Regions from separate parts of the Paenibacillus sp. CCS19 genome, predicted to be linked through region 2. Evidence: a T-box and tRNA genes for the amino acid it is inferred to sense, from the RefSeq annotation. Region 2 holds a T-box; the other regions hold tRNA genes.
What was found. The T-box of region 2 lies ahead of SBI19_RS18085 (arginine--tRNA ligase). A T-box ahead of a tRNA ligase gene usually reads a tRNA of that ligase, here a tRNA-Arg.
Positions count from the first base shown of each region.

Region 1: it encodes a tRNA-Arg, which carries the amino acid that the T-box ahead of SBI19_RS18085 (arginine--tRNA ligase) is inferred to sense. The anticodon was not compared.
Region 3: it encodes a tRNA-Arg, which carries the amino acid that the T-box ahead of SBI19_RS18085 (arginine--tRNA ligase) is inferred to sense. The anticodon was not compared.

Region 1 is NZ_BTCK01000013.1:21,238-32,235, forward strand. Features, by position in the region: gene whiA (DNA-binding protein WhiA) at 1-755, shown strand, start outside; gene SBI19_RS11330 (HPr family phosphocarrier protein) at 908-1,177, shown strand; gene SBI19_RS11335 (adenylosuccinate synthase) at 1,503-2,786, opposite strand; gene SBI19_RS11340 (LysR family transcriptional regulator) at 2,898-3,797, shown strand; gene clpP (ATP-dependent Clp endopeptidase proteolytic subunit ClpP) at 3,880-4,461, opposite strand; gene SBI19_RS11350 (hypothetical protein) at 4,764-5,651, shown strand; tRNA gene SBI19_RS11355 (tRNA-Arg) at 6,087-6,161, opposite strand; gene SBI19_RS11360 (sugar-binding transcriptional regulator) at 6,430-7,476, shown strand; gene gap (type I glyceraldehyde-3-phosphate dehydrogenase) at 7,586-8,590, shown strand; gene SBI19_RS11370 (phosphoglycerate kinase) at 9,013-10,194, shown strand; gene tpiA (triose-phosphate isomerase) at 10,613-10,998, shown strand, end outside.
Region 2 is NZ_BTCK01000027.1:22,272-33,269, reverse strand. Features, by position in the region: gene SBI19_RS18090 (YojF family protein) at 1-295, opposite strand, end outside; gene SBI19_RS18085 (arginine--tRNA ligase) at 1,227-3,098, opposite strand; T-box leader at 3,144-3,360, opposite strand; gene SBI19_RS18080 (NAD(P)/FAD-dependent oxidoreductase) at 3,556-4,683, opposite strand; gene katG (catalase/peroxidase HPI) at 5,212-7,404, shown strand; gene SBI19_RS18070 (spore germination protein) at 7,611-9,095, shown strand; gene SBI19_RS18065 (GerAB/ArcD/ProY family transporter) at 9,110-10,192, shown strand; gene SBI19_RS18060 (Ger(x)C family spore germination protein) at 10,185-10,998, shown strand, end outside.
Region 3 is NZ_BTCK01000006.1:145,629-156,626, reverse strand. Features, by position in the region: gene sbnA (2,3-diaminopropionate biosynthesis protein SbnA) at 1-804, opposite strand, end outside; gene SBI19_RS07310 (AMP-binding protein) at 768-1,982, opposite strand; gene SBI19_RS07305 (YheC/YheD family protein) at 2,112-2,858, shown strand; gene SBI19_RS07300 (5'-deoxyadenosine deaminase) at 2,994-4,325, shown strand; tRNA gene SBI19_RS07295 (tRNA-Arg) at 4,760-4,833, shown strand; gene SBI19_RS07290 (hypothetical protein) at 5,035-6,063, shown strand; gene tig (trigger factor) at 6,154-7,452, shown strand; gene clpP (ATP-dependent Clp endopeptidase proteolytic subunit ClpP) at 7,787-8,368, shown strand; gene clpX (ATP-dependent protease ATP-binding subunit ClpX) at 8,382-9,638, shown strand; gene ispG (flavodoxin-dependent (E)-4-hydroxy-3-methylbut-2-enyl-diphosphate synthase) at 9,741-10,853, shown strand.

The DNA.
Region 1 (10,998 bases), on a different contig from region 2:
GTCTCATCAAGAAGAAATTCGATGTGCATACCGAGCTGCTCGTGCAGAAGAAGATGCGGCTGAAGAAAAATAATATCTACATCGTGCGTATACCGAACAAGGTTCAGGAAATACTGAAGCAGCTAAGCATTGTCTCGGAAGGATTTCTTTTTCAACAAGGGATCGACAAAGAGATTATCAAGAAGTCATGCTGCAAGCGGTCTTACCTTCGCGGTGCGTTCCTTGCAGGAGGATCGGTCAACAACCCGGAGGGCTCGTCCTATCACCTGGAGATCGCCTCGATGTACGAGGAGCACTGCCAAGCGCTCGCGGACCTGGCGAACAAGTTCGAATTGAACGCACGCTGCATCGAGCGGAAGAAGGGTTTTATTTTCTACATCAAAGAGGGCGAGAAAATTATTGAGCTGCTGAACATTATCGGCGCTCACCAAGCGCTGTTCAAATTTGAAGACGTTCGCATCATGCGCGATATGCGCAACTCCGTCAATCGGATCGTAAACTGCGAGACGGCGAATTTGAACAAGACGATCGGGGCAGCCGTACGGCAAATCGATAATATCAAGCTGCTGCAGAAGGAACTCGGGCTTGATCAGCTGCCAGAGAAGCTGCGCGAAGTGGCGGAAATCCGGCTGATGCATCCCGATATGAATTTGACTGAAGTCGGCGAGTTGCTCAAAGGGAAGGTCAGCAAGTCAGGTGTTAACCATCGGCTGAGGAAAATTGATGAATTGGCTGAAAAAATACGTAACGGTTGACGTTTTCCCTAGTGCTACAAGCGCGATAATGATATAATAATTAACAAAATGCCGCGTTTGCGGCGATTTCATCAGCTTAGAAGCCGTTTTACGCGGAATTACGACTGATTACGTTCATGTCAATAGAAATATGTGTAGGGGGTATGGTTTCCATGACAAGACATCCCGTTGTCGTTCGTCTGAAAACAGGTCTGCACGCAAGACCAGCAGCTCTATTCGTTCAAGAAGCTAATAAATTTTCGTCTGAAGTATTCGTGGAGAAAGACGACAAGAAAGTGAATGCCAAATCAATTATGGGCATCATGAGCCTTGCGATCAGCTCCGGTACGGAAATTCACATTAGCGCCGAAGGTTCTGACGCTGATCAGGCTGTAACCGCTTTAGTTAATCTTGTAAGTAAAGAAGAGCTAGAAAACCAATAATCGTCCGGATGGCGAGTTAGCAAGACCCCCGATAAGGGGGTCTTTTTAAGTTTTTTCTACCCACCCAAACCCTCTCTGCAAGGGAGGCCCCATGGGGCTCCCGCCCCCTGGACCCCGGAAAGTGTCGGCAGCAGGACAGAGGTGCATGGGAGGGGACGGCGTGCTGGGAGTCGCGTGCCCCTGTGGGACACAGCTTTCGTTCGAGCATGATAGTTGCTTATTAAGGTATGTAGAGCCGTGCCCCTTACGAGGCACGGTTCTATTTTGACGTTATTGCCTATCAGGCTGCAGCTATTGTTTGAGATATCAGGCAGAGTTGCCGACTTTATGAGCGGTAGATCGTCTGCTCCCTGCTCGGACCTACGGAGATCATTCGGATCGGTACGCCGATGGCTTGCTCGATCCATTGCACGTACTCCTGGGCTTGTGACGGGAGCTGGTCGAACGAGCGAATGTGAGAGATGTCGCAGCGCCAGCCCGGCAGCGCCATGAAGACGGGGGCAGCCAATGCTAACTGATCCGCTGGTAGAAATTCATTCGTTACTTGGCCGTTCACAAGATAGCCTGTGCAGACTGGGATTTCGTCCAGATAGCCGAGCACATCGAGATTGGTTAGCGCCGCTTCGCTTGCACCTTGTACCATGCAGCCGTAGCGGGTAGCAACGGCATCGAACCAGCCGACACGGCGGGGGCGTCCGGTCTTCACGCCGTACTCGCCTGCATCGCCGCCAAGACGGCGCAGCTGCTCAGCGGCTTCGCCTGCGAGCTCAGTTACGAACGGCCCTGCGCCTACGCAGCTGGAGTAAGCTTTGGTCACTGCTATGATGCGTTTGATCGCATGTGGTGGAACACCTGCGCCGATGGATGCGTAACCGGCTAGCGTGGATGAGGACGTGACGTAGGGGAAGATGCCGTGGTCAGGGTCGCGAAGGGCGCCAAGCTGGCCTTCGACGAGAATGGATCCGCCGGCAGCGAGCGTTTGATGAAGAAGGACGGTTGTATTCGCGATGAAAGGCGTCAAGCGGCTCTTCACTGCTAGCAGCCGGTCTGCGATTTGATTCGCGTCAATCGGTTCAGCCTGATAGAGCTGTTGCAGCAATGTATTCTTAGTAATGAGTGCAGCCTGGATCCGCTGGCGAAGCTGTGCTTCATCGCCTAGCAGCGCGCTGATCGGGATTCCGATTTTGAGTGCCTTATCCGCATAGAAGGGGGCGATGCCAGAGCGGGTCGAGCCGAAGCTTTGTGCGCCAAGCCGTGCCTCCTCGCAGGTATCCAACTGAATATGATAAGGGAGTACAAGCTGTGCACGGTCAGAGATTCGAATATCCGGCTCGGAGATACCTCGGGCCAGCAGATTGTCGTATTCACACAAGAAGTCTTCTGGATTGAAAGCGACGCCTGGACCGATTACATTCGTCGTCCCAGGTGTGAACACGCCTGATGGCAGCAGGTGCAGCGCAAATCTGCCGAATGCATTAATGATCGTATGTCCGGCATTGCTGCCGCCTTGGTAGCGGACGACGCAGCGATATTGCTCCGCCAGCAGATCCGTTATTTTTCCCTTACCCTCATCTCCCCAGTTCGCCCCTACTACTGCTGTTACACTCATTCGATTCACTCCTCTAGACATGATTGAATTTCCAAAACTGATTATAAATGCGATAATGATATTAATGAAATGAATAAACCTAATGTCTGATATAAAGGAGATTAATATTCGGTGAGCGACCTCGTTACAAATATGGAGTGGTACCGCGCTTTCTATTGGACGGCGAAGGCGGGAAGTTTGTCAGGAGCCGCTGAAAGGCTTTATATTACGCAGCCTGCGGTCACGCATGCCATTAAGCAGCTGGAGTCGCAGCTTGGCGGGCAGCTGTTCTTCCGGACTTCGAAGGGGGTCACACTGACTGCGGAAGGCGATGTGCTGTTCCAGCACATCGAGCAGGCCTTTAATTTCATCCATGCAGGCGAGCGGAGGCTGGCGGAGCGGCATGAACTTACGGTAGGGGAAATGCGCATCGGAGCGGGAGATACGCTGTGCAAACATTATTTGCTGCCGCGCATGCGACAGTTCCGTGAGCAATATCCCGGCATTCAGTTTCAGGTTACGAACCGAACATCGCGCGAGACGGTGAAGCTGCTGAAGGAAGGGGCAATCGACTTCGGCATCGTGAATCTGCCGCTGGAGGACCCGAAGCTGCATATTCAAGAAAGCATGATCGTGCAGGACTGTTTCGTTGTGTCGAATACTTACTGCAAATGGACGGCGGCCGAGCAGCCTATGTCTCTCAATTGGGAGGAGCTAAGCCGCTACGAGCTGCTCTTGTTGGAGAAAGGCAGCGCAACTAGAACTCATATCGATAGAGCGGGAAGCGCGAATGATGTTGTACTAACGCCAAGCATGGAGCTTGGCAGCTTGGATCTGTTGAGTGAATTTGCTCGAACGGGATTCGGTATTGCGTGCGTGGTGAGAAATTTTGTCGAGGACTTATTAGACCGAGGAGAGCTGGTGGAGTTGTCGATTAGTCCGCCAATACCGTCCAGACGTATCGGCATCGCAACATTGAAGGATGTCCCTCTGTCTACAGCGGCGAAAGCATTCGTAGCCATGCTGCAGTAGGACCAGGCGCGTTATCAAGAGGAAAAGCCCCTCATTCCGTTATGGATTGAGGGGCTTGCTGTCGTACATGTGGAAGAGCGGATTACAGCTTGTCGATGACTTTGTCGATCAGGCCGTATTGACGTGCTTCTTCGGCGCTCATGAAGTTGTCACGGTCCGTATCGCGTTCGATTGTTTCGAACGATTGACCCGTGCGTTCAGCCATAATGCGGTTCAGCTTGTCGCGCGTCTTCAGGATGCGGCGAGCACGAATCTCGATGTCGCTCGCTTGGCCTTCTGCACCGCCGAGCGGCTGGTGAATCATGACTTCGGCGTTCGGAAGCGCATAACGTTTGCCTTTGGCGCCTGCATTAAGCAGGAAAGCGCCCATCGATGCAGCCATACCGACACAGATCGTGGAGACGTCCGGCTTAATGAATTGCATCGTGTCGAAGATGGCGAGGCCGGCCGAGATGGAACCGCCTGGGCTATTAATGTACAGGGAGATGTCCTTCTCTGGATCGTCTGCCGCAAGGAACAACAACTGCGCGATGATGGAGTTGGCTACAAGGTCGTTCACCGGCGTCCCGAGAAAAATAATGCGGTCCTTCAGCAGTCGCGAGTAAATGTCATACGCACGCTCGCCGCGGTTGTTCTGCTCAATGACCATTGGCACATAGTTCATATCCATGAAAGTTCCCTCCCGAATAGGAATTGTAGAATAGTTTCAGCACTAGCATAGTCAGATGCGGTACGCTGCAAACGTATATGTACGAATGCTGCTAGCACACTGATGTAGGATGCGAAAGTGCTGCTGATGAATTTTATAATAGCGGAATGATCAGTAAAAGTCAAAGAAGGTCAAGAAAAACGTAAGGAGGGGAGACAGAGCAAGAAACTGTTGTGTGTAAAACATCGTTAGTTAAAGATTCTCTTAACTCTTTAATCTACTGCTTTAAATAATTTACCGAAAATGATATAAATTACATGTGTTCAAAAAAAATACTAAAAGATGGTAAATTTGTGATGGGTTTGTTATCAGGAAAAGTTAGGATGAGGTCAAAGGTTGCAGTGCTATTACTTGTCATTATGTCATTGATATGTTTGAGTTCTGTTAATGCAGCATCTAAGAACACTACTAGTGTAAAACCTCCAAAAGCTAAAAATGCTCAGGTAACTCTAGACGATATAACAAGTCTTAACGAATACATTAGTATCCATGGGGATACGTATCTGGTAACAGAAGGAGGGTTGCTAGCTCAACTGAAAAAAAATGTTGCAAGTAATAGAGAACTGCAGGGTTTTACTGGATTAGATAAGAAACTATTAAACGAAGCATTTAAGAATGCTGCCTATACAGGACTGAGTGCAGGAAAATATAAAGTATACACTATCCAATTTGAATATACTAATGCGGCAAATGACAAAGTTTCCGTACTTGTCACATACGATATGGACAGAAAAATGCTTATCGAAGCATTAAATATTAGTGAGTCGCCTAGCAATGAGATAACCGTAAATTCAAGAAATGTTGGCTTGACGTTCATTGGTGATCGTGCAGAAGCTATGGAAATTGTTAATGCTAAGACTGTGGAACAAAAGAAAGCGTTGAAGGAAAAAAATAAAGAAAAACATAAAAAAGAAATAGAACAAGCTTCAACCTCAGACAAAAATGGAAACATTATTGATTCAGTTGCATCAGTATTTTCCGTTGATACTGCTTCTGCAAATACATGCAGTGGAAGTCTTAATTTAAACGGTGCCCAATGCAGTTGGGTAGCAGTAGGCTATTGTGCAGCTGCGGGTCTTTTTGGTTTCCTACCGGGATTGATTTGCGCGATCGGGTATACTTATGTTTGTAACTATACTTGTTAATAAAATTTGATTGATACAGTTATGGCTGTCGATTGAATCGGCAGCCTGTAATATTTTGGTTAGTCGAGTATAATGTAATATTGATTGGTTGATTGGTATAAGATTTAAAATACAACCTGTTCACTAGAGGGAGGTTAATCATGAGATGCAAATCATTATCCGGGTAATTCTAATTGCCTTGTTAACATTCTTTTTGAGGTATAACATTGATAATGATATCAATTTGCTGGACTTAATCGCACCAATAGTATTGATTCTAGGAATCATAAATGAAAGAAAAAATTATAAAATGCGAAAGAGAAAGAAATAAAGAAGGTAAAAACCCCATTAAGAATTCCTTAATGGGGTTTTTGTTGATTTATAAAACAAAAAAATCATCACCCACAGCGGGATGTGATGATCTTAGATTCTCATTAATATTTAAATTGATTAGGTTGGCGCGCCCGCTAGGAATCGAACCTAGATCTCAGGCTCCGGAGGCCTACGTCATATCCATTGGACCACGGGCGCAAAAAAGCGGAACGAGAGTTATCATACCTTAATTTCCATAGGAATGCAAGTGCTGGACGATGAGAAAAATAAAAGTTGTCTAATGCGTGTCGGAAAACGGTTACATGGGCGAAAAGGAACTTGCAGTCTTTTCCGCGATTCGATAAAATAAGTGTGGGACTTAAAACGAGTATGCGGGACGCGAAAGGTCCACCTCGTACGGAAGCCCAACGGAGTTTCTTCATAATGTAGAAACAAGAATTCGGCTGTAGTGGAGTGAATGCGCTAGATGCGACCCATGATCGAACTGCAGCAGCAGCTTGTGCCGGATTTATTGGAAGTCATGAGGAAACGCTACTTCATCCTGCATCAAGTTATGCTGTCTGATTCTGTCGGACGGCGCGCGTTGGCCGGAGCCCTCGGGATGACGGAACGCGTGCTGCGAGCCGAGACTGATTATTTGAAAGCGCAAGGACTGCTCGAGATTCATGCTTCTGGAATGCGCATCAGTGAGCAAGGACGCATGCTGCTTGCAGAGATGGAACCGATGTTCAAGGAATGGTTCGGCTTATCGGATATGGAGGATAAGATTCGGCGCCATTATGGACTGAAGCGAGTGTACATCGTACCAGGTGACTCTGACACCTCGAAGACAGCGAAGCGGGAGCTGGGCCGCGCTGCGAGCCAAGCATTGACCCGATTGCTGAACAAGGACGATGTCGTCGCGGTAACAGGCGGAACGACAATGGCGCAGGTGGCTAATCATCTGACATCGCCAATGCCGCTGCCGACGAACTGGTTCGTACCCGCGCGAGGCGGACTGGGCGAGAGCTTGGACTACCAGGCGAATACGATTGCCTCGATGATGGCGAAGCGAACAGGCGCGCAGTATCGATTGCTTCATGTACCCGACCATCTGGGAGAAGAAGCGTACGTCACCCTTATGCAAGAGCCGAACATTCAGGAAATCGTGAATGTCATTCGGAAGGCCAGAATCGTCGTTCATGGAATCGGGGACGCGATGGTCATGGCAAGACGCCGCAAGGTGGATCAAGCCATTGTCGATGCGATGAGAGCTGAAGGTGCGCTGGCGGAGTCGTTCGGGTATTATTTTGACCGGAATGGGGCTGTCGTTCACAAGATGCATACCGCGGGCTTGCGGCTCGAGGACATTGTAGCGACGGAGGTTGTCATTGCGGTAGCCGGAGGCGTAAGCAAGGGCGAAGCGATTGCGGCCGTCATGAAGTTCGGACACGATGATGTGCTTGTCACCGATGAAGCGGCAGCACAAGTTATTGTTAGGATTATTGATGAGGCCGATTTGGGCAATGCTTAATAAGGTGCGTTTTTGAAACAGGATATCTTGATGGTTACGCGCTCCGGGTTTCCGGGCCGTACGCCATCTTGAGTATATATTACACTTATTGTCTAGGAGGAATTTCCAAATGGTTAAAGTTGGTATTAACGGATTTGGCCGTATCGGCCGTAACGTGTTTCGCGCAGCGCTGAACAACCCTGCAGTTGAGATTGTTGCTGTAAACGATCTGACAGACACGAAAACGCTGGCTCACCTGCTCAAATATGACACGACGCACGGCAAGCTTGAAGGTACGGTTGAAGCTAAAGAAGGCGCGCTGATCGTAAACGGCAAAGAAATCAAAGTATTTGCTGAGCGCAACCCAGAAAACCTCCCTTGGGCATCCGTAGGTGCTGAAATCGTCGTTGAATCGACTGGTATCTTCACGGCTAAAGAAAAAGCTGAGCTCCACCTTAAAGGCGGCGCTAAGAAAGTTATCATCTCCGCTCCAGCTACGAACGAAGACATCACGATCGTTATGGGCGTTAACGAAGACAAATACGATGCAGCTTCCCACACGGTTATCTCCAACGCATCTTGCACGACGAACTGCCTCGCGCCATTCGCGAAAGTTCTTAACGATAAATTCGGCATCGTAAAAGGTATGATGACGACGGTTCACTCGTACACGAACGACCAATCCGTTCTGGACGTACCTCACAAAGACCTGCGCCGCGCTCGCGCTGCTGCAGAGAACATCATTCCTTCGTCGACGGGCGCTGCTAAAGCAGTATCCCTCGTACTGCCAGAACTGAAAGGCAAACTGAACGGCATGGCTATGCGCGTTCCTACGCCTAACGTATCGGTAACGGACCTCGTTGCTGAACTGAAAGTTAACGTAACGGTTGAAGAAGTTAACGCAGCTCTGAAAGCAGCTTCCGAAACTTCGCTCAAAGGCATCCTTAACTACTCCGAAGAGCCGCTCGTATCGAGCGACTACAACGGCGACCCAGCTTCCTCCACGGTTGACGCTCTGTCGACGATGGTTGTTGAAGGCAACATGGTTAAAGTTGTTTCTTGGTACGACAACGAGTGGGGCTACTCGAACCGCGTAGTTGACCTTGCAGCATTCATCGCAAGCAAAGGTCTGTAATACGGTTCAAATCCCCCAAACCCCCTTTGGTCTTCAAAGGGGGCCCCAAAGGGCTCTGCCCTCTGGACTCCCGTTCTAATGCAGCGTGGGAGGTACAGTCGGCGTCCCTGCGAGGGATTGTGCTAGGAACGCTTTAGTCCTGACGGACACGCTTTGGCTGCGGCGCTCCCGTGCAACGGAAGGGATGCCGCCGTCCGGCTGGACTAGGTTTTAACGTTCCTTCTTCGAAGGAACGTTTTTTTATTGTAAGCGGTGCTTCGATGGCAGCTCGCTTAAGCGAGCCGCTTGCGGTAACGCTCCGAAGGCGTGTCGGCCGCTTGCAGCGGACACACTGGACGTGATGCTTCGAGGGCGTTCGCTGAAGCGAACGCAAGTACTTAATGGATTATTCATCTTCGCCTATTCTGAAGGAGGCTTTCTCAATGAACAAGAAAAGTGTTCGCGACGTCGAAGTCGCAGGTAAACGCGTATTCGTACGCGTCGATTTCAACGTACCGCTCGAAAATGGCAAAATCACGGACGACACGCGTATCCGTGAAACGCTCCCTACGATCAAGTTCCTGATCGAAGGCGGCGCCAAAATCATTCTCGCTTCCCACATGGGCCGTCCAAACGGTCAAGTGGTTGAAGAGCTGCGCTTGACGCCAGCTGCTGAGCGTCTGTCCGAGCTGCTCGGCAAGCCAGTTGCAAAAGCTGGCGAAGTTGTTGGCGATGCAGTTAAAGCACAAGTGGCTGCACTGCAAGCTGGCGACGTGCTCCTGCTTGAGAACGTTCGTTTTGAAGCAGGCGAAGAGAAGAACGATCCAGAACTCGCGAAGCAATTCGCTGAACTGGCTGACCTGTTCGTGAACGATGCATTCGGTGCTGCTCACCGTGCACACGCTTCGACGGAAGGCATCGCTCACCTGCTTCCAGCGGTATCCGGTCTGCTCGTAGAGAAAGAGCTCGATGTTCTCGGCAAAGCGCTGAACAACCCAGAGCGTCCTTTCACGGCAATCGTTGGCGGTTCGAAAGTTAAGGACAAAATCGACGTTATCAACAAAATGATCGAAATCGCAGACAACATCCTCATCGGTGGCGGTCTGTCGTATACGTTCCTTAAAGCGCAAGGCAATGAAGTCGGCAAATCGCTGCTCGACAACAGCAAGCTCGACCTGACGCTTGAGTTCATCGAGAAAGCGAAGAAGCTTGGCAAGAACCTGTACCTGCCGGTTGATATCGTTGTAACGGACGACTTCAGCGCAGACGCTAACACGCAAATCGTTGGCGTAGACGGCATCCCAGCTGAATGGGAAGGCATCGACATCGGTCCTAAGACGCGTGAAATCTACGCAGACGTTATCAAAAACTCGAAGCTCGTCGTATGGAACGGACCAATGGGCGTATTCGAAATCGAGCCATTCTCCCATGGTACGCGTGCAGTAGCGCAAGCTTGCGCTGAGACGGCTGGTTACACGGTTATCGGCGGCGGCGACTCCGCTGCAGCAGCTGAGAAATTCCACCTGGCTGACCGTATGGACCACATCTCGACGGGCGGCGGCGCTTCCCTCGAGTTTATGGAAGGCAAGGCTCTTCCAGGCGTAGTAGCCCTCAACGACAAGTAAGACCGTTGATCACGAAGTAACGCTTAGAAGCATATTCGGCATCGAATCTTGCATTAGCTCTCGAGCTCCGTTGCTCATGTAGGGTTAGCCTACATTCCGCTACTCGCTCTTCGATCTAACGCAACCTTCTCGGTGCTGAACGGTCTTACGGGCTATTGATCACAAAGTAATCCCCGAAGCGTACTCGGCATCGAGCTTTGCTAAGGTTTAGAATGCTAGCTTATGCTTGCGATGAAGGTTTCCACCGGAAACTTTGCAGATCATGTAGGTCCGACTGCATGACACCTCGCACAGCTTTTACGTCATTAAAAGCTGCATCGTAAGTTTAAGCGGCTTCGAACTGAAGCAATAACCTCGGTGCTGAATAGCTTGCGGGTTATTAAAATAAATAGATGCACTTGAAGGGAGTTTCTCTGACATGAGCAGAAAACCGATCATTGCAGGCAACTGGAAAATGTTCAAAACGGTTGGCGAAGCACAATCGTTCTTCTCCGAAGTGAAAGGCAAAGCGGAGGTTGACGGCGTAGAGAGCGTAATCTGCGCTCCATTCACGGCGCTTCCAGCACTCGTAGAAGCCGCGAAAGGCACGAGCATCGCAATCGGCGCACAAAACCTTCACTTCGAAGACAACGGCGCATTCACGGGCGAAATCAGCGGCGTTATGCTGGCTGACCTCGGCGTGAAATACGTTATCATCGGCCACTCCGAGCGTCGTGCATACTTTGCTGAGTCCGACGAGATCGTGAACAAGAAAACGCACGCGGCATTCAAACATGGTTTGACGCCAATCGTTTGCGTAGGCGA
Region 2 (10,998 bases):
CATCATGGCCCGCCATGATCAATCGCTCCGTCTCCAGCTGCTCATAGTGCGTAAGCCCTTCGGTATAGACCCATCCCTGCTCCATTTTGAGCCCGATCCGGAATGGTCCTTCGCCAGAGATCGCACCATGGCCGAAGCGGACCTTCGTATTCGTAATGAAGATCGATGCAGGATGCTTATTGCTATCGAAATGTGCTGCATAGGCTCCAGTCGTCATCTCTAGATGAATGTATAGGTCCTGATCCTTCAAGGCATCAATTCTTGCTTGAACGTCTGATTTATTAATAAGCTCCATCACAGCGCCTCCTAAACTTAACAGTGAACACATGTACATAAACAACACTACTTACAAAAGCATAGCTCAAATTACAAGGAAGGGCAACGTTACGGCTCGTCTAACCGTCATTGTATGCGCCGCCGATCACGTCCGATTGGGGTTATGGCACCTCAATATTGGATTAGACGGCCACTGGCTTGGCCTAGATGACGGGCGGATGATGAAGATCGAGAAGATGCGTTGTCTGCTAACGGCTGCTGTTGCACTTATTTCGTTCAAATTGGCGTGTTTCCATCTCTAACGGTTCCTACTGCGCTTAGTTCTCTGTTTACCCGTTCAAATGGGACAATATCGCATTAATAAGCTCATCTGCATCCCTTAGCCATAAGGAAAGATGAACATTTCCGCAGAATAGCCACGATAGCAACCGTTACGATTTAGGCTAAGACTGCCGATACTGACGAAGTTTCTAGCGAATGCTGTATCCCCGAATCTTCATTGGGCGGAAGCCGAGACGCTGCGACTCGCTCGTCGGGTGCTTCGGCCGTTTACAACTAATGAGCTATCCCGACACTTGCTGCTCACTGATAATCGTACTCGCGTTATTCTGCGAAGGCTGCTCGATAAGAAGCTGCTTGAGGTAGCAAGTGGAACGATTCGTTATCGCACCTATCGTCTACCTAGCAACACTGGGCTCGGGCTGGTCCCTCAGCGTTAACGGTTTGTATAGCGGCTATCATACCGATATTGAAATTTCCGGAACAGTAACGGTTGTGATCGCGATTAATTCGAACCGATCGGTGCATTCTTGGGCAAAAATGACCACTTAAGCGCTATGGCAACCCCTAGCAGGTAAAAACATACTCGTTCGTTAAAATAAGCCCGATTGCAACCGTTGTTGCGATCGGGCTTTCACCGTGCCAAGCTTCGATCGAGAACGAGATCGATGCTACATCCGACTCGGAGTCGGCAATCCAAGTACGGTCAGCGCGTCGCCGAGCGTCTCTTGGAATTTCAAGGTGAGCCACAACCTGAGCTGCATGGAACGCTCATCTGCCTTAAGAATCGGGCAGGCGGCATAAAAGTTGCTGAACAAAGTCGCCAGCTCATGCGCGTAATTGCATATGAGGTTCGGTGACAACTCCCGACCCGCAGTGTGCAGCGTATCCTGCCAAGCCGCAATATGTCTGAGCAGCGCGTATTCGGCTTTCTCAAGCTGTTCTATCGCAATCGGCACACTTGGCCTCACACCCAATTCCGACTCTGCTTTGCTAAGAATGTTGACGGCACGCGCATAGGCATACATCAAATAAACACCTGTATTGCCCGTTACCTCCGTAGCCTGCTCAATGTCGAATACCACCTCAGTCGCTAAATTATAACGAAGCAGATAATAACGGATCGCAGCTGCCGCAATCATTCTGCTCGACAGGCCGCGTTTATCCGACCGTTTGGTATCGATGATCGTCTCCATCCGATCCAGCAAATCAGCGATTTTGATCCCGATGCCTTGTCTGCCTGACATCGCATAGGACGGCTTGCCATCTGACGTATCGATTCCGAGCTCTCTCGCCGCCCGCGGGCTTAACGAAACGACGCCGTAGCTGACATGGCGAAGCTTCTCGGCCTGCTTGGTATATCCCAGTAGTTCCAGCGCCTGCTTCACCATCGCCTGCGGATATTCCTGCCGATGATCAATGACGTTGATGACGATATCCGCCTTGCCGAACGAGGCGCTCACTCCGCTCCCGCTCGTTGACCATATCCCTTCTCTGAACCGTTTATAGCTGAAGTCCTTCTCCAGCAATCCGAATTTCCATAGATGATAGGCGATGTCTTTGGCCGTATACGTCAGAATCCCGTTGGAGCGAACGAGTACCTTATCCGCTTGATGCTCAGAATCTGACGGTTCCTGCTCCTCGTTGCATGAAGCTTGTTTTAACACCCAGCAGCCTTCCAGCTTTCCAGTCGTCTCTAACTCGAATTGCGTCGTTTCCTTCAATAACTCGAATGCGGATGACCAGAAGCCTTCCCTAACGATGCTGCTCTCCCACACGAGAAGATCGTAATCGATGCCGAAAGCCTGCATTTCATCCAGATGCTCTCGTACGATCCGCTCCGCCACGAGCAAGCCGACCCACGATAAGTTCTCGTCCCCTTCTTCCAATGAATGCAGCGTATTCGTTCTATGCTCCAGCAATAGCGGGTTACGCTGGTATTCCCGATTCACGCTTGAATAGATGTCCCAACAATAATCGCCAAACCGAACATGCTCCTTCTTGTGCGGAATGTGCAGCATACCTACAACCGTATCCGCCAGCTGATTGCCCAGATCATCGATGTAATTATGCACCTCGACCTCATAACCGGTTCTTCTCATCAACCGCACGAGGGCGTCACCAATGCAAGCATTTCGAAGATGTCCCACATGAGCGGATTTGTTCGGGTTGATTGACGTATGTTCGATGACGACCTTCTCGCCATGGCCGACAGGCAGCACGAATTCCCTCTGCGCCCACTGCTGCCAATCGATGTACAGGTTGATGAATCCTGGCGGAGCAACCTCGATTATGCCGATTAGCTGCTCGACGCTTCCATCCTGCTCCAGCTTCGCTTTCAACATGGAAGCGATTTGAATCGGAGCTTTTCTAAGTGCTTTAGCTAGCTGCATTGCAACATTCGTCGCGTAATCGCCATGGTCAAGGTGCGCCGGCTGTTCGATCTGAACACGTACGTTCAAGTCGCCTGCTTCAACCCCTAGCTCAACCAACAGCGCCTGCACGGACTTCTCGATACTGCTTACGATGAATGGACGAATCATTTGAAATCCCCCTTTGTCTGCAATAAAAAAAGCCCCCGCCTCTATAAAAGAGACGAAAGCTTCTGCATTCGCGGTACCACTCTTGTTGCTAGACGTAATACGCCTAACCACTCTAAGATAACGGTCTTCGCCGTGACCTCCTACTGCATCCTTCAGAAGTCATCTCATGGGTCCGTTTCGCCGTTCATGCAGTACCGGTTCTCACCACTCCCGGCTCTCTTGGACTTGCATGTACAGTTACTCTCCCAATCCTCGAATTTCATGTATTGGATAACAGTATATCGAAACATTCAGAAAAGTCAATTAACAATATCTATCGTTTGCCATCATGCTTAATAAGCGGAATATGCGGAATATGCGGAATTTGGAGTTCAAACTCCCACAACATGAATAGACCGTCTTCCACCTGAAGACGGCCTATCATCAACCCTACGGCTTATCATACGTCGCGATTAATCTACTCCATCGCCTTCGCGATATCGTAATCGCTCAGCTCGATCTCAAGCGCCTCGCCAAGGACCAGCTTCGCGAGCTGGCTTCCCATATAAGGTCCCACCGTTAAGCCGGATGCGCCGAGGCCGTTGGCCGCATAAGCGCCATCCCAGCCTGGGACTGCGCCGATTACCGGCAGGAAGCCAGGCGTGAATGGGCGGAAGCCTACTCGCGTCTCGATGATCGTACTATCCGCAAGGGAAGGCGCGAGCGTCAGCCCCTTATTGAGCACCTCTTGCATACCGCCTGCCGTCACTCTCGCATCGTAGCCTTCCACATCATTCTCATGCGTAGCCCCGATCACGATTCGCCGTTGTTGGAAGCCAAGCAAATATTGATCCGTTGGCGGCATGATGACCGGCCAGGCGTCCGTGTCATGTTGCTCTTGTGTCTGCAGATGAATAATCTGCGCCTTCTGATAACTGACATTGAACTCGATTGCGAGCGGCTTGAGCAGCTGCCTCGCCCAAGCGCCCGCACATACGACCGTCGCGTCCGCCGAGTAAGTGCGACCGCCCATCGTCACTCCTGTTACACGCTTCGCATCGGCATCGAATAGAAGCTCTGCATCCCCATACAACAGCTCTGCCCCATGACGCGCCGCAGCGCGAATCATCGCATCGCGGAGCGCACGCCCGTCCACGCGCGCTGCGCCGCTGATGCGCACGGCATGATAGCCCTCCGCCAGCAGCGGGAACTGCTCGCGAATCTCTTGCTCATCGTGCCGCGTAATTTCACCAATCTCAGGCGCATCCTCTCTGCGTAGTCGCGCCCGCTCCTCCATTCGGTCGACCTTCGCTGCCTCTTCATGAATGCTGAGCGCACCTACTTGCGCGTAGCCGGAATCCGTCTCCCCATCGCTGTGCAGTTGTTCAATAAGGGAAGGATAATACCGTGCTCCCGCCTTCGCCAGCCTGTACCACACTTGATTGCGCCGCTGGGACAGCCATGGACAAATAATGCCTGCCGCCGCAGCGGTCGCCTGCCCTGGATCCTGCCGATCAATAAGCAGAACCTTCGCGCCTGATCGCGCCAACTGATAGGCTGTTGACGCACCTAATATACCCGCTCCAATAACGATAACCGTCTTCATTGCTGTAATCCTTTCTATATAGCCATCAAACCATAACCGAATCGCAGCAGTTCAGCTGCTATGCATTCTATCCTATCACAATACTATTGTTTCAGAATTTCTGAAATAGCATTCTCGATATAGGCGAGACATACTGAATGTTATTACCTCTCTTTTTCATCTGGGCAAAAGAAGGGTAATAAAGGTTACTCTCCGAAGTAATAAGGGGAAGTTTCCTGCACAGGAGGTGGCTGATGAAAACGAACATATCAGAATAACCAACCTGCTTCGTGGACAACTGCTCGGCCCTCTGTACATACCAGGAGGACAATTTGTACCGCATCGTATCCCGCTTTTCATCGGCACAATCCAAACCGTTATAGCCCTTCCAACATCGAACATTCATTAACGTCTTTCATTGATTAAACCTGCATGAAGATTGGATGAAACTTTCCATTCCGGCGTTGATTTCAGTCAGAAATAGCTTTATAACAGGGAATAAGAGCACTTATATTTGCTACTTCACTAAATCAAATAGGAGATGATTCGATGGACGCTACAGCTTCTACTAACGCAGGAAAATGCCCGGTTATGCATGGCAGTGCTACGAGTTATAAATCTAGCGGTACTTCAAATAGAGACTGGTGGCCTAACCAGTTAAACCTGAGCATTCTTCATCAACATGATCGTAAATCGAATCCTATGGGTGAAGACTTTGATTATGCGGAAGAATTCCAAAAGCTAGACTACAACGCTCTTAAACAAGATCTTCGCGATCTGATGACTGATAGCCAAGATTGGTGGCCGGCTGATTACGGACACTATGGCCCATTCTTCATTCGTATGGCTTGGCACTCGGCCGGTACGTATCGTACAGGCGACGGCCGCGGCGGCGCCGGCAATGGCACGCAGCGTTTTGCACCGCTGAATAGCTGGCCGGACAACGGCAACCTGGATAAAGCGCGCCGGCTGCTGTGGCCAATTAAACAAAAGTACGGCAACAAAATCTCGTGGGCCGACCTCATGATTCTGACAGGCAACGTCGCGATCGAATCCATGGGCGGCAAAACTTTCGGCTTCGGCGGCGGACGTGCTGACGTCTGGCATCCGGAAGAAGATATTTACTGGGGCAATGAGAAGGAATGGCTCGGCGACAACCGCTACTCGGGAGATCGCGAGCTTGAGAATCCGCTGGCAGCGGTTCAGATGGGTCTGATCTACGTGAATCCAGAAGGTCCTAACGGCAATCCGGATCCACTGGCAAGCGGCCGCGACATTCGCGAAACGTTCGCACGCATGGGTATGAACGACGAAGAAACCGTCGCACTTGTTGCTGGCGGCCATACATTCGGTAAAGCGCACGGTGCAGGCGATGCCGCTAAGGTCGGTCCAGACCCAGAAGCTGCTCCAATCGAAGCGCAAGGCCTGGGCTGGCTGAGTTCGCAAGGTTCCGGCAAAGGCCGCGATACGATCACGAGCGGCGTGGAAGGCGCTTGGACTGCTAATCCAACGCAATGGGACAACGGCTTCTTCGATACGCTGTTCGGCTATGAGTGGGAGCTGACGAAGAGCCCGGCAGGCGCACATATTTGGCATGCTATTGATCAATCGGAAGACCATATGGCGCCAGATGCGGAAGATGCTTCGGTTCGCGTTCCGACGATGATGACGACAGCCGATATGGCACTTCGCGTTGACCCTGTGTACGAGAAAATCTCGCGCCGCTTCCACGAGAACCCGGAAGAATTCGCAGATGCGTTCGCTCGCGCTTGGTTCAAGCTGACGCACCGCGATATGGGTCCACGCGCACGTTATCTCGGACCAGAAGTTCCGGCAGAAGAGCTGATCTGGCAGGACGTAGTGCCTGCGGTTGACTATACGCTAAGCGATGAAGAAATCGCAGATATCAAAGCAAAAATTCTCGACTCCGGACTTACGATCAGCGAATTGGTCACGACGGCTTGGGCATCGGCAAGCACGTTCCGCGGCTCCGATATGCGCGGCGGCGCTAACGGCGCTCGCATCGCATTGTCGCCGCAGCGCGATTGGGAAGTCAACCAACCGCAGCAGTTGACGAAGGTGCTGACGATTCTGGAAGGCATTCAAGAAGAGCTGACGACGAAAGTAAGCCTCGCAGACCTGATCGTACTCGGCGGCAGCGCTGCGGTTGAGAAGGCAGCACAGAATGCAGGCTTTGACGTTACGGTTCCATTCACGGCTGGACGCGGCGATGCAACGCAAGAGCAAACGGACGAAGAAAGCTTCGCCGTGCTCGAGCCGGTTGCAGACGGTTTCCGCAACTACCTGAAGAAGCAATACAGCGTAAGCCCGGAAGAGCTTCTCGTTGACAAAGCACAGCTGCTTGGCCTGACCGCACCAGAACTCACGGTTCTCGTTGGTGGTCTGCGCGTACTCGGCGCGAACCATGGCGGCTCGCAGCATGGCGTATTCACGGATCGCGTAGGTACGCTGACGAATGACTTCTTCGTGAACCTGCTCGACATGAGCGTAGCATGGTGTCCAATGGGTGCGAATGAATATGCCGCACACCACCGTACAACGGGTAAAGTAATGCGTACCGGCACGCGCGTTGATCTTGTGTTCGGTTCGAACTCCATCCTTCGTGCGATCGCCGAGGTCTATGCACAGAATGACAACCAAGAGAAATTCGTACGCGACTTCATCGCAGCTTGGGTCAAAGTGATGAACGCAGACCGTTACGATCTGAAACGCACTCATTAATAATTTTCTTATAACCCCGTCGATCCGACGAAGCTTTCAAGTAAACCATCAATCTCTGTCCACCAGGGCATGGATTGATGGTTTTTTTCGTTTCCGGCCATGAATGAAGACAAGCTTTTGCAGCACAATATGAACTGGAATAACTTGCAGCTTAAGGGTTGTGGTGGAGACACACCCAATGAATGTGACGGGAAGGGGCTGCCAGAATGAAATGGTTTAGAGGAACGCATCGCCTTCCCGATCAAGACATACAGCGGGAGGACAATAAACAAATCGATGATGCGATTGTCCTGCCTAGCTTGCAGCTTACACTGGATAATTTCAAGGATTGCCTTGATCTGACGCATCACACGTTCCCTGAGATCAATGTTAACCTTGTATATTTCGGGCACTTAGTCGGATCAGAGGAGCTTTCTCGAGATGTTACAATTCCTCTGTCTAACATTCGCGAGAATGAAGTACAGGCGCTGCTAGGTAGAAATCAATTTAAGCGGACAAACGATTCCAAATCTCTGATCAAAGGCATATTAAATGGCGAAGCGGCTATTTTTCATAACGATAATACCTATCTGATTGATGTCTACAAACCCGAAGGCCGCTCGATTCAACAATCCGAAACCGAAACGGTAATCACGGGGCCGCACGATTCCTTCATCGAGATGGCCACAGCTAATCTATCGCTCATTAGACGCAGGGTCAAAAGCTCCCATCTCAAGGTGATAAAGCTCGAAGTCGGAGAAGTAACCAAGAGTACGGTGTATCTGCTGTACATTGACGGTATTGCCAACATGGACTACCTTCAGGAATTGGTCGACCGGATTAACTTAATTGAAATCGATGCTGTGCATGACGGTAACATGCTGATTCAATACATCGACGATTGTCCGAATTCCGTCTTCCCGTTATTCTCGACAACGGAAAGAACCGATACGGCAGTCTCGAAATTAGTGGCTGGCAGAATCGTAGGCATTCTGGATGGCAGCCCTTCCGTATTCTCAGCTCCATCATCCTTCTTCGAGTTTATGGCGTCCCCTGACGACTATTATCAGCGGTGGGCGGTCGGAACGGCACTTCGAATTTTGCGATTTATCGCATTAATAATAACCTTGTCGTTCACTGCCTTATATGTAGCGGTGACGACTTACCACTACGAAATGATACCTGAAGCACTGCTGTTAACGATAACGGAATCAAGAAGCAAGGTGCCGTTCCCTCCGCTCTATGAAGCGTTGCTGATGGAGGTAACGATTGAACTCCTTCGGGAAGCAGGAGCACGGCTTCCAACGAAGATCGGCCAGACCATCGGCATCGTCGGCGGTATCGTCATTGGACAAGCTGCCGTACAAGCCGGATTCACAAGCAACATCCTCATTATTGCAGTTGCATCTTCTGCGATTGCATCGTTCGTTATCCCAAGCTATGTGATGAGCGCCTCTATCCGATTAGTCCGATTTGGGTTGATTATTATGGCGGGCATTCTTGGTGACTTTGGCATAGCACTCGGAATCGCCTATCTCGTCGTTCATTTATCAGGATTAACAAGCTTGAATTCATCCTATTTGACACCTGTCTCTCCCAACAACTTCAAGGATTGGCGTGATGTATTCATCCGCGCTCCCTTCTGGGCACTAACAAGAAGACCTACACAGTCCAAGAGTTCAAACGTTGTGAGAAACAGAATGAGGAAGTAACGCTGGAGGTAACCATGAAAGAGAAACTGCATCCGTTTCATGTCTGTTTGCTTGTATTCATGAATCAAGCTGGAGTGGTCACCTTCTTCCTCCCGAGGATGCTGGCGCAGTATATGGGGTATAACGGTTGGATTACCCTCCTGTTATTTTCTGCAATCGCATGCTGTAACATCTTTCTGATATCCGTCGTGTATCGGCTTGGCAAGGGCAGGTCCGTCTTCAAGATCATTGAACAAAGCTTGCCTAAGCTTGTGGTGTTCCCGCTGTATTCCTTGTTAATCGCAGTGTGGACATTACTGGGGTGCATGGTTGCCAAGCAGTACATTATGCTTTTTCAAGTGTTCGTCTTTCCGACGACTCCCCCCATGTACATGAAGCTTCTGTTCGATATCGTTGCTTACAGCCTTATTATTAAAGGCATTTACAATATTTCAAAAGCTGCAACCGTGTTTTTCTGGATGGTCATTTGGACACTTATCCTGCTTCTTTTCTTTATAAGGGGCTTTGAATGGGTAAATCTAACTCCGTTCTTCTTTCAAGAATCCACTGATGTAATTGCGGGAGGCCTATCGATCTTCTCCGCTTTCCTAGGGTATGAGCTTGTGTTGCTGCTCTTCCCCTATGTGGACTCGAAGAAGAAGGGCTTCATGAAGGCTGTGTATATCGGGAACTTCCTTACTACTTTCACCTATTTAGCGGTAAGTTTGACCTGCTTTGGCTTCTACAGCTTTAAACAATTAACGAAGATGAAATTTCCGCTTATCGACTTATTAGCGTACATTAGGCTTCCATTTCTCGAACGTATCGAGAATATTTTCATCGCCTTGTACCTCGTTTCAAGCTTGATTACCATCACCATATATATCTGGGCTGCTGTCGAGACTACCCAAAGCCTTATTCCACGGGCTAACAAACGTTGGATAACAGGAATCCTCGTATGCCTTGCATTCGGCGTATCATGGATCCCCGATGTGCTGAGCGAGGTCGAGCTATGGCTGAAATACCTTGGATACATGGCGACAGGGATCGCATTCGGTTTACCGCTCTTGTTAATCGTAATATTGGCAATCAATAACGGGGGAAAAAAACTTGCCTAACCTACTTCGTCTGTTCCTTACCGTTGCATTACTTGTGTTTATTGCGGGCTGCGGTGACCAACGCATATTGGAGAAGCTTGGTTTCATCCAAACAACTAGTTACGACTTAGCACCTGACAAGGATGATGAATCCGAACAAAAGTTATTGATCAGCGTTACGATACCAAGACCTGATTCTGGATCTGGCAATGGCGGTGTGAGCAGAGAGTTCTTAACCGCAATCGCGTCGACCAGCAAAGGGGGAAGAATGAATCTCTCGAGTCAGACGGAGCTGCAGCTTGTAAGCGGCCAATTGCGGAACACGCTGTTTGGAATAAGCTTAGCGAGACAAGGAATATGGAAGCATATTGACACGTTAGTTCGAGATCCTTCCATTTCTCCTAGAGTAAAGATTACGGTAGTGAACGGTAATGCTCATGATTTATTGGCCAAAAATTATCCTAGTCATCCTAGAACGGGGCAATACATCGATCGCATGCTGGAGAAGGAATCCCATTCCCAAGTCATACCAAGTACGAGTCTGTACCAATTCACGAAGGATTACTTCGATGATGGCATAGATCCTATAGCACCGATCATCAAGGAAGTGGATGGGTCGATCAAAATTGATGGAATTGCGCTTTTTCAGAAGGATCGCTATATCATGAAGATCGAGCCTAAACAGACGTTGATTTTTGCTTTCATGCGGAAAGATATTAAGCAAGGAGAAATTACCGTCGATCTTACCGATGAGAATCGGAGCAATGAACATGTTACGCTCAGCTCATTGGTCAGTCATCGTTCTGTTAAAGTAACGCCTGCCAAAG
Region 3 (10,998 bases), on a different contig from region 2:
GCGAAGCAATCGTCTGCAACCGCTGACACAGTCCAGATCGCTTACGGTTTCATGTCCGTCTGCAAGACCTGGTGCGAACAATGGCGGTACAATGCCAGCTCCAAGCCCTGGCAGACGCCGGCTTCCCGGGCCGCCGAATATAACGCTGCCCGCTGCGTCGACGCCAATAACAGCTGTGCCCAGCCCGTTATTGCGAACATAGTCGGCCATGCCGCGCAGGCTGCCGCAGCTGCTTACACCGACGAGCAGCATATCGATCCGGCCGATGGCAGCTTCGATTTCTGGCATCGTCGTATCACGATGGGCAGCGGCGTTGAATTCGTTCCCATATTGATTCGGCCAGAATGCATCGCCAATCTGCCGTACCAATTCATTCACTCGAGCGATTCGAGCAGGGAGGAACTCGCCTGTTGCTGGATCCGGTTCGGTTACATAGTTGATCTCTGCGCCGTAAGAGCGAATGATGCGCAAATTCGTCTCCGCTGTGCGAGGATCGACGACACAGATGAAACGCAGGCCAAGAATGCCGCATATCATGGCAAGCGAGATGGCCATGTTGCCAGAGCTGGACTCTATAATTGTTGTACTCGGACCAACCTTGCCTGCCGCGATCGCTTCACGCATCATTCGCAGCGCTGGACGGTCTTTGGCGCTTCCGCCGGGGTTATACATTTCAAGCTTGGCATAAATGTTCGCATGTGCATCCGGATATAGTCGGCGCAGCGGCACGAGCGGCGTTCCGCCGATAAGACGAAGAACACCGGTTTCTAGCTGCTCGATTCGGAATCGGTTAGACGATGCCATTTTTTTTGCTTCACACTCCCTTGGGGCAATTCGCTCTCGCTGGTGGCTAGAACCATTTCGATTCTTGGCAGCATGCCGCCGCGAATCATGTCTCCGATCTCCGGCACTTTCCGTTGGATTTCTTCCTCTATTCGTTGTGCTGTCTCTGGCGTTGCATCAGGGCCATGCAAATAAACGACGAGCCGATTGCCATCCGATGCGGCTCGCGCTTGGATGCGGGTGGCATGTGCGAATACAGCGGCTTCGATATCGTGAATGCTGATTTTCTCGCCGTGCTTGAGCTCCGGTCCGATTCGTCTCACGATCGCCTCGAATGTTGCCGTTGTTCCATCCTCTCCGCTTCTCTTGAAACCTCTAACGACATCGCCAGTCGCGAAACGAATAGCAGGAAAGGCTGCGCGCATGGTCGAGGTCAATACGAGCGCTCCCTCATCGGGCGCCAGTGAATCATGCAAGCCTAACGCAGCAGGTTCCGCGATTTCTGCGCTAATGCCATCAACGAGCCGATAAAAGCCAGCCTCGTGATCGAACCACGCAATCGTGCCGACTTCGATCGATCCAAACGTGTCAATGACATCGGCTTCCGACAGGCCGAAGCTCGCTGCCATCGCGCTGCGCCACTGCGGCGATGCGGGTTCGCCAACGGTAACGATGCAGCGAATACCGAGTGCTGCGGGATTGTCGAGCGCGCAGACGAGCCGGTCTAGCAGTGAAGGCATCGTATAGAGCAGGTCAGGCCGAACCGTGGTCAAACGCTCGACATGTACGTCTAGCGGTTCGTTGTAGGCGACCCCTTCTGCCTCCCATCCGAGCGTACGGAACACATCGAGCGCTGTAGCGGCAGCATGTCCAGTGCCCATATCAGCAAGTGCCCGCCTAATGGGACGATTACCGGCGAGCTCGGCGAATAGACGGACTTTCACTTGCAAGTAGCGGCGTTCATCGGCATGAGAATACTGGATCGCCTTTCGAGCGCCGCCGCTCGTTCCCGAAGTGCGATAGACGAAGTGATCCTCTGGTGCTGGAGCGCTGTAGTAGTGCTTTTCTAACAGCTCTGCAGTCATATAGGGCGGCTCGCTGGCGGCTGAGCTATCGCGATCGTATTGCAATAGCTTGGCATACCAAGGAAATTGGCGCGCGTAAAAAGCGGCCAGCCTTTTAAGATGTCGATTTTTCAAGCACATTCCTCCCCGATTGGATATCTTATGCCAGTCCGATTGGACCTGCATGGGCTTGCGCACACGATGGGACCACCTATATGACATATGCTATAGAAACCATCCCTTTAGCGGAGGCGACCTACGATCATGGTGAAGTTCGACCATAACAAAATGAGAAAAACACGAATCCTGCTCGGTGATCCTCATGTACGGGCAGCGATTCCGAAGACGGTAACCTTGTCGGCCTCCAGCTTGAAACGGATGCTTGGAACGTACGGTACCGTCTATGTGAAGCCTAATGTCGGTGCATTAGGCGTTGGCGTTATGCGTGTTCGAATGCTGGCAGCGAATAAGTATGAGTGGCGTTATAAGCTGCAGCGCAAGAATGTTTCTTCTATTAGTCAACTGATTGCCTTGATTCGCTCGTATAAAAAATCGGGCAGCTACCTCGTGCAGCGCGGGATCAATCTGATGAAGTATCGCGGCAGCAGATTCGACTTGCGCGTCGTAACGCAGCGTAGAAATTCGCAAGATGCTTGGCGGGTCACAGGCGTTCTCGCTCGTGTAGCAGCGCCTGGTAGAATCGTAACGAACGGCAGCCAAGGCGCGTCGATTCACCCGTACCAGCAAGTATTTGGTGCGAATATGTCTGCGAGTAAGACCGGTATGCTCAAGGGCTCGATTGATCATCTTGCACTGCGGATCGCGAAACGTTATACCCTCACGTATACCAAATGTATCGAGCTTGGGTTGGACATTGCCGTAGACGATAAGCGTCGTATCTGGCTGCTGGAAGTGAACACGAGGCCGCAGATCAAACCATTCACGCGGCTGAATGATCTCTCCATGTATCGCACGATTATGGCTTATAGGGGCAAGAACAAGGGTAATTGATACTGGTTTCGCGAAGGCAATTGGAGCGTTGATATCGGATAGGAATTGTGTCCTAAGATATTGGCGCTCCTTTTGCTGCATAGCTTACAATATTAGGATAAAGGTTGGATGATCCATAAGCGGGAGGGGAAACGCTTGGGGAATACGTTAATACGGGATGCTAGTATCGTAACGATGAATGCCGCAGGAGCAATTATTCGTGGTGATGTTCGAATAACGGATGATCGAATCGTGGGCATAGGCAATGAGGATGAGCATTTTGTACCCGATGAGGTTGTGGAGGCGAAGGGACGCTTGCTTCTGCCTGGCTTCATCCAGACGCATGTGCATCTGTGCCAGACCTTGTTTCGCGGCAGAGCGGATGATATGGAGCTGATGGATTGGCTTCGGACTCGAATCTGGCCGCTGGAAGCTGCTCATGACGATGAATCGGTATACATATCGGCGATGCTCGGCATCGGCGAGTTGATTCAGAGCGGGACAACGACACTGCTGGATATGGAGACGGTGCATCATACCGATGCGGCATTCCGAGCGATGGCCCAGAGCGGTATTCGTGCGATCAGCGGCAAAGTGATGATGGACCGAACGAGTGACGATATTCCAATCGCTCTGCAAGAGGATACGGATCGTTCGCTGGCCGACAGCGTGGCACTGCTAGACCGATGGCACGGTTATGATGGCGGACGGCTGCAGTATGCCTTTTGCCCCCGATTCGTTGTATCTTGCACCGAACGTCTGTTAGTCGAAGTGCGTGACTTGGCTGAACGGCGCAACGTGCTTATTCATACGCATGCGTCGGAGAATAAAGGCGAAATCGAACTGGTCGAACGGGAGACGGGCATGCGGAACATCGTCTATTTGGATCATCTTGGCCTTGCTTCTCCCCGATTGGTATTAGCGCATTCGATCTGGCTTGATGACATGGAACGCGCGATTATTCGGCGGACGGGGACAAAGGTTACCCATTGCCCGGGGTCGAATCTGAAGCTTGCATCCGGCATCGCTTCCATACCGGGACTGCTGAGCAGCGGCGTGCAAGTTGGTATTGGCGCAGATGGGGCACCTTGCAACAACAACCTGGATATGTTCCAGGAGATGAAGCTGACAGCGATGATTCATAAAGTACAGCATGGCCCTACCGCAATGGATGCAAGGACCGTGCTGCGAATGGCGACGATAGGTGGAGCCGAAGTGCTTGGGCTGGAGCGGGAGATTGGTTCGATCGAGGTTGGCAAGAAGGCAGATCTGGTGCTGCTCGACTTGAACAAATTTCACGCCTTTCCTTCTTATGAAGCGGACCTTTATTCGAGAATCGTATATGCGGCTGGACGCGGCGATGTGGATACGGTGTGGATCGACGGGCGCGTTGTGATGCGAGCAAGAGTGATGAAGACAATCGATGAGTCCGCTGTCTTGCATGAGTCTGATGCTGCGATAAGCCGATTGCTTGGCAGAATGGCATAAAATAAAGCAACCCGTCTTCAATAAGGCGGGTTGCTTGTTTGGCTCACAATTGCAGAGCGGCTCTGCATCCACAATTAACATTAACCTTACGAGCGGCGAAACTTATTATTTCTACGCTTATGCAACGTCTTCCAGTGCTAACTTCAGCTATCCTTCCTTCATCTACGTTAAGGAACAGCGGCGAATATTGAAACGGAAATGGACAATTCGCTTTCAAAAAACGTTATTTTCATCAAAAACACATCCTTCCGAGTTTGTTCTGCCGTTGGCCAACGATAAACCTAATATAACAATAGATTGCATTTATGTCATTTAATTAACATAAATGCTAATTTAGAGGGTTGTTAAAGAAAAATTCGCTCACACAATTTGCTAAAAAGTTGAGAAAAGGCATTGCGCTGACGAGATCTGCTATGCTATGATAAAAGCCTCGTGTCCCGGTAGCTCAGCAGGATAGAGCAACGGCCTTCTAAGCCGTCGGTCGGGGGTTCGAATCCCTTCCGGGACGTTCTTCATTGAATGTCGGTATCCTCGGATACTTTCCTAAACGTCTGATGCCTTGATTTTTAAGGCTATCGGGCGTTTTTTGGTTTCTGAATGATTCATCAGCCAATGTTTTCGTACCCAAACTTCACTTTGATTCGTTTAAAGCACTTAAAAAACGGACAGTACTGCAATAGTGAACTTTCGGCTGCAGTGAGAGATAAGATTGGGGCTTCGTGTGTTTCACCGCACGGCATGGTATAATGAACCAAAGTTTGGCGAAGCCGACCCGTTGTTTCGGTTTTCCCCATTGCAAGGCGGTGCTATCATTACGAATAACGAAGAACCACAGGAAGGCAATCGAGATAACGTTTATTTATTTCCTAGCATGCTCGATCATTATCAGATCCAATTGACGCACATGCTGGAGGCTGAGCAGTATGGCGAGGCTAAGAAGCTGATTCGCTTTCTTCTTCAATGCAAAGGCGAAGACGAGCGGCACTATGAGGAATGGGGCAACCTGCTCTCATGGCTGGATGTCGCTTTCCCGGAAGGCGCCGGAGAGCTGTTTGTTGAGGAAGAGGATGAAGAAGAAGAGATGCGCCGCAGTGCGTTGAAGCCAAGCGAGCTGGACGAGTCCTACGTCAAGCAGGTGCTGCACATTATTCAGCATCACCCGATGCCCGATCAGCAGATGCTTGCGCTTGAGCGTGCTATTCATCTGGATCATCCAGATGTAGCTCCTGCGATTATGGAATGGCTGTCCACCGAGGCGGTTCATCCCGCGGTACAATTCAAGGCGCTGCAATGCTTGAAGCGTCATGGCGCATCGGGGACGATTACGCTTAATCGAATGGACGAACGGGTTGATCTCGACATTGAGAGCACGCCGCTGTCATTAGAAGAGTTTCCCGATCCCGTCATTCAGGCACTTGAGCGGGTGGAATCATCTGTGGATTCCGATGATCCGACGCTGCCTCATTTTGCGCGCGAGTTATGGAAAGATTTGCTTCAATATTTATATGGCACTTCGGCGTACCGTCGAATGCTGGAAAATGAAACCTATAATATTGACTGCTGGGCGGCGGCGCTGCACCTAACGCTGCTCATTACCGTATACGGTAAAGCCGATGATGACGCGACCCGCGAGGCGTACGGCATTTCTGAGCCCATGCGCTTCAGTTATGAGCAGGCGTGCCGTGCACTTCGACAAGTAATAGGGTACGGTCCATTTGGGGGCAGTTACGAGTCTTGATAATTAGCTGGATGTTGATTATAATAGAATGGTTTATTAAACGTGAGATTTTCGCATTGAGTTGCGTAATGTTGGAGGGGACTGCAAGCCATGACAGCTACTTGGGAAAAAATAGACACGAATCTGGTTTCGCTCAGCGTTGAGGTTGAAGCGGAACGAGTTAATGAGGCGCTAGATAAAGCGTTCAAGAAAGTGGTTCAGAAAGTTAACGTTCCAGGCTTCCGCAAAGGCAAAGTGCCGCGCGCGATGTTCGAGAAACGTTTTGGCGTTGAATCGCTGTATCAAGACGCAGTAGACATCCTGCTGCAAGAAGTATACCCGCAAGCAATCGAAGAAACGGGCATCATTCCTGTTGACCGTCCTGACATCGATGTACAGCAATTCGCGAAAGGCCAATCGTTCAAGTTCACTGCGAAAGTAACGGTTAAGCCGGAAGTGAAACTCGGCGAGTACAAAGGTATTGAAGTACCAGCAGCAGAAGCAGCAGTTTCCGAAGAGGAAATCGGCGAAGAACTGAACCGTCTGCAACAGCGTCACGCTGAGCTGAACGTTGTTGACGAAGGTACGGTTGAGAACGGCGATATCGCTGTTATCGACTTCGACGGTTATGTCGACGGCGTTGCATTCGAAGGCGGCAAGAGCGAGCGTTATTCGCTCGAGATCGGCTCCGGTTCGTTCATCCCAGGCTTCGAAGATCAAGTGATCGGCATGGGCACAGGCGACTTCAAGGACGTAGAAGTTACGTTCCCAGAGAGCTACCATGCGGACAACCTGGCTGGTAAAGCAGCTGTATTCAAAGTGAAACTGCACGAAATCAAACGCAAGAGCCTGCCGGCGCTTGACGATGAGTTCGCGAAGGACGTATCCGAATTCGATACGCTCGCTGAGTTCAAGCAAGATCTCGAAGGCAAACTGAAAGAGCGCAAAGTGAAAGAAGCTGAAGGCGCTCGTGAAGCAGCTGTCGTTGAGAAAGCGGCAGAAGCGGCTGAAGTTGTTATCCCTGAAGCTATGATCGGTACGGAAACGGACTACATGCTGAAGGACTTCGAGAACCGTCTGCGCATGCAAGGCATGAACCTTGAGCTGTACTTCCAATTCTCCGGCCAGAACGAAGCTATGCTTCGCGAGCAAATGAAGGGCGACGCTGAGAAACGCGTTCGCAACAACCTCGTGCTCGAAGCAATCGCGAAGGCAGAGAACATCGCAGTATCCGATGAAGAAGTTAGCGCAGAGCTCGAGACGCTTGCTAAAGCGTACAATCGCCCAGCGGAAGAGCTGCGTGAAATCTTCACGCGCAATGGCAACTTGGACAACCTGAAGGATGACATTGCAGTTCGCAACACGGTTAAATTCCTTCTTGAAAACAGCAAAGAAGCAGTTAACGCCTAAGGCATTACATGCCGGCCCTGGCTTCATATGAGAGTAAGGCACGTTCTTTGAAACGTGCCTTATTTTTCCACTAGCATACATACCTAATAAATTTAGTACATACATATCGCTGCAACTTATTGCAGCACTCGCGCGTAACATAAATAAGTGTGCGTTCATCAAGTTCGGTTAAAGAGGGGCTTGTGAACTGCCTCTATAAGGCTATTCCCCGTACATATCGGCAGTGCCACGTCGTATACTGTAGTATCGACTGTTACTTCAAAAATGACAGCCGCGCAGCGACGTGATAATATAAGGAAGTAACCATTCCGCCTAAAGAAAGAAGGTTGGTCGCATGAATTTAGTACCGATCGTAGTCGAACAGACGAATCGTGGAGAACGTTCTTACGATATTTATTCAAGGCTGTTAAAGGACAGGATCATTTTTCTCGGCAGCGCAATAGATGATGATGTTGCAAACTCTATAATCGCTCAGCTGCTATTCCTGGCGGCCGACGATCCTGAGAAGGACATTCATCTGTACATTAACTCGCCGGGCGGTTCAGTCACCGCTGGTATGGGTATATTTGATACAATGCAGTTCATTAAGCCGGACGTCTCGACGATCTGCGTCGGCATGGCTGCAAGCATGGGTTCGCTTCTGCTTACTGCAGGCGCGAAAGGCAAGCGCTTCGCGCTGCCGAACAGCGAAGTCATGATCCATCAGCCGCTTGGCGGCGTTCGCGGTCAAGCTTCGGACATTAAGATTCACGCTGATTGGATCATTAAGACGAAGCAGAAGCTGAATCAGATTTATGTAGAGCGCACAGGTCAGCCGTATGAGAAGATCGAGCGCGATACCGATCGTGACAACTTCCTGTCAGCAGAAGAAGCCGTAGCGTACGGTTTGATTGATAAGGTGGTAACGTCACTATAGAAAGGGTGATTCTATGTTTAAATTCAACGATGAGAAAGGCCAGCTGAAATGCTCGTTCTGCGGCAAATCGCAGGAGCAGGTTCGGAAGCTTGTCGCCGGTCCCGGCGTTTATATATGCGACGAATGCATCGAGCTGTGCACGGAAATCGTAGAAGAGGAGCTCGGCCATGAGGAAGAGCTCGATCTGAAAGATATTCCGAAGCCCAAAGACATTCGTGCCATTCTTGACTCCTACGTTATCGGTCAAGACAGCGCGAAGAAGTCGCTTGCTGTAGCGGTTTACAACCACTACAAACGCATCAATTCGCAGAACAAGCTGGAAGACGTAGAGCTGCAGAAGAGTAACATTCTTCTCGTAGGTCCTACCGGATCTGGTAAGACGCTGCTCGCGCAGACGATGGCGAAGATTCTGAACGTACCGTTCGCGATTGCGGATGCAACATCGCTGACGGAAGCCGGTTATGTCGGCGAAGACGTTGAGAACATTTTGCTCAAGCTGATTCAAGCGGCTGATTATGATGTGGAGAAAGCGGAACGCGGCATTATCTACATCGACGAGATTGATAAAGTAGCTCGCAAATCCGAGAACCCATCGATTACACGCGACGTTTCGGGCGAAGGCGTACAACAGGCGCTGCTGAAAATTCTCGAAGGTACGGTCGCTTCCGTACCGCCGCAAGGTGGACGCAAGCATCCGCATCAAGAGTTCATTCAGATCGATACGACGAACATTCTGTTCATCTGCGGCGGTGCGTTCGACGGTCTGGAGCAGCTGATCAAACGGAGAATCGGCAAGAAAGTTATCGGCTTCAACACGGCTGGTGACAGCAGCAAAGAGCTGAAGCCAGGCGAGTACCTGTCGATGGTGCTGCCAGAAGACTTGCTCAAATTCGGACTTATTCCCGAGTTTGTTGGTCGTCTGCCGGTTATCTCCTCGCTGGAGCCACTCGATGAGGAGACGCTCGTTCGTATTCTCTCCGAGCCTAAGAACGCGCTCGTCAAGCAGTATCAGAAGCTGCTTGAGATGGACAATGTGAAGCTTGAATTCGAGAAGGGCGCACTGGAAGCGATCGCCCGCGAAGCGATCAAGCGGAACACAGGCGCACGCGGACTTCGCGCGATTATCGAGGGCATTATGCTCGAGGTCATGTACGAAGTGCCATCCCGCGATGACGTGAGCAACTGCCTCATCACGGAGCAGGTTGTGAACGAGAAGATTATGCCGGAATTGACGCCTAAGAAGGGCAAGAAGAAAGAAGAGAGCGCCTAAACGCTAGGCGATCCATATATTACCGTCGGAGTTTCCACCCGTTATGCGGCTTTTTGGGCTGTCTGACGGGTGGACTTTGACGTTCATGGGAGAGAAGGGCTCATGTATTTACGCAAGGATACGGTGCCGGTTAAGGTTGGTCCACTGACGATCGGCGGCAGCGACGAAGTCATCATTCAAAGTATGTGTACGACGAAGACAGCAGACGTTGAAGCGACAGTTGCAGAGATTTTGCGATTGGAAGAAGCGGGCTGCCAGATCGTTCGCGTAACGGTCAACAACAAGGAAGCGGCGGAAGCGATCAAAGAAATTAAGAAGCGGATTCATATTCCGCTCGTCGCCGACATCCACTTCGACTATCGTCTTGCATTGCTTTCGATCGAGAATGGCATTGATAAAGTACGTATCAATCCGGGGAATATCGGTCGCCGCGAGAAGATTGAAGCTGTCGTGAAAGCTTGTAAGGAGAAAGGGATTCCGATTCGAATTGGCGTTAACGCTGGTTCGCTGGAGAACCATCTGCTGGAGAAGTACGGTTATCCGACGCCTGAAGCAATGGTTGAGAGCGCTCTGTTCCATATCGGTATTCTCGAGGAGCTTGATTTCCACGATATTATCGTGTCGCTCAAAGCATCTGACGTGCCGATGGCGATTGCGGCTTATTCGATGGCTGCAGAGAAAATCAAATATCCGCTTCACCTTGGCATTACGGAAGCAGGTACGCTCCATACAGGCACGATCAAGAGCTCTGCAGGTATCGGCGCATTGCTCGCAATGGGCATCGGCAACACCGTGCGTATCAGTCTGAGTGCCGATCCGGTAGAAGAAGTGAAGGTTGCACGCGAGCTGCTGAAGACGTTTGGTCTCATCACGAACGCAGCGACACTCATCTCTTGCCCAACATGCGGCCGTCTTGATATCGACCTGTTCTCCATTGCGAATGAGGTAGAAGAGTACATCTCGAAGATTAAAGTGCCGATCAAAGTATCCGTGCTCGGCTGTGCCGTTAACGGTCCAGGCGAGGCGCGCGAAGCAGATATCGGCATTGCAGGCGCTCGCGGAGAAGGCATGTTGTTCCGCTATGGCGAGATGATCCGTAAAGTGCCGGAAGCCGAGCTGCTGTCCGAACTGAAGAAAGAAATCGACGAAATCGTACGCGTCTTCGAAGCGACTGGCGAAATTCCAGGTCGCAAACAGCACGCACCGGTCAAATAGGACATAAATGCGTGTTCAAAAAGTTCGGTTTTCAGCACCGAGAAGGTTGGATCAAGCGGGGAATGAGGATCGGAGCGTAGTGTAGTGTAGTGCTGCGTGCACAGCTTCATTCAAGATTAGATGCCGAATTCCCTTCTTGTGATGC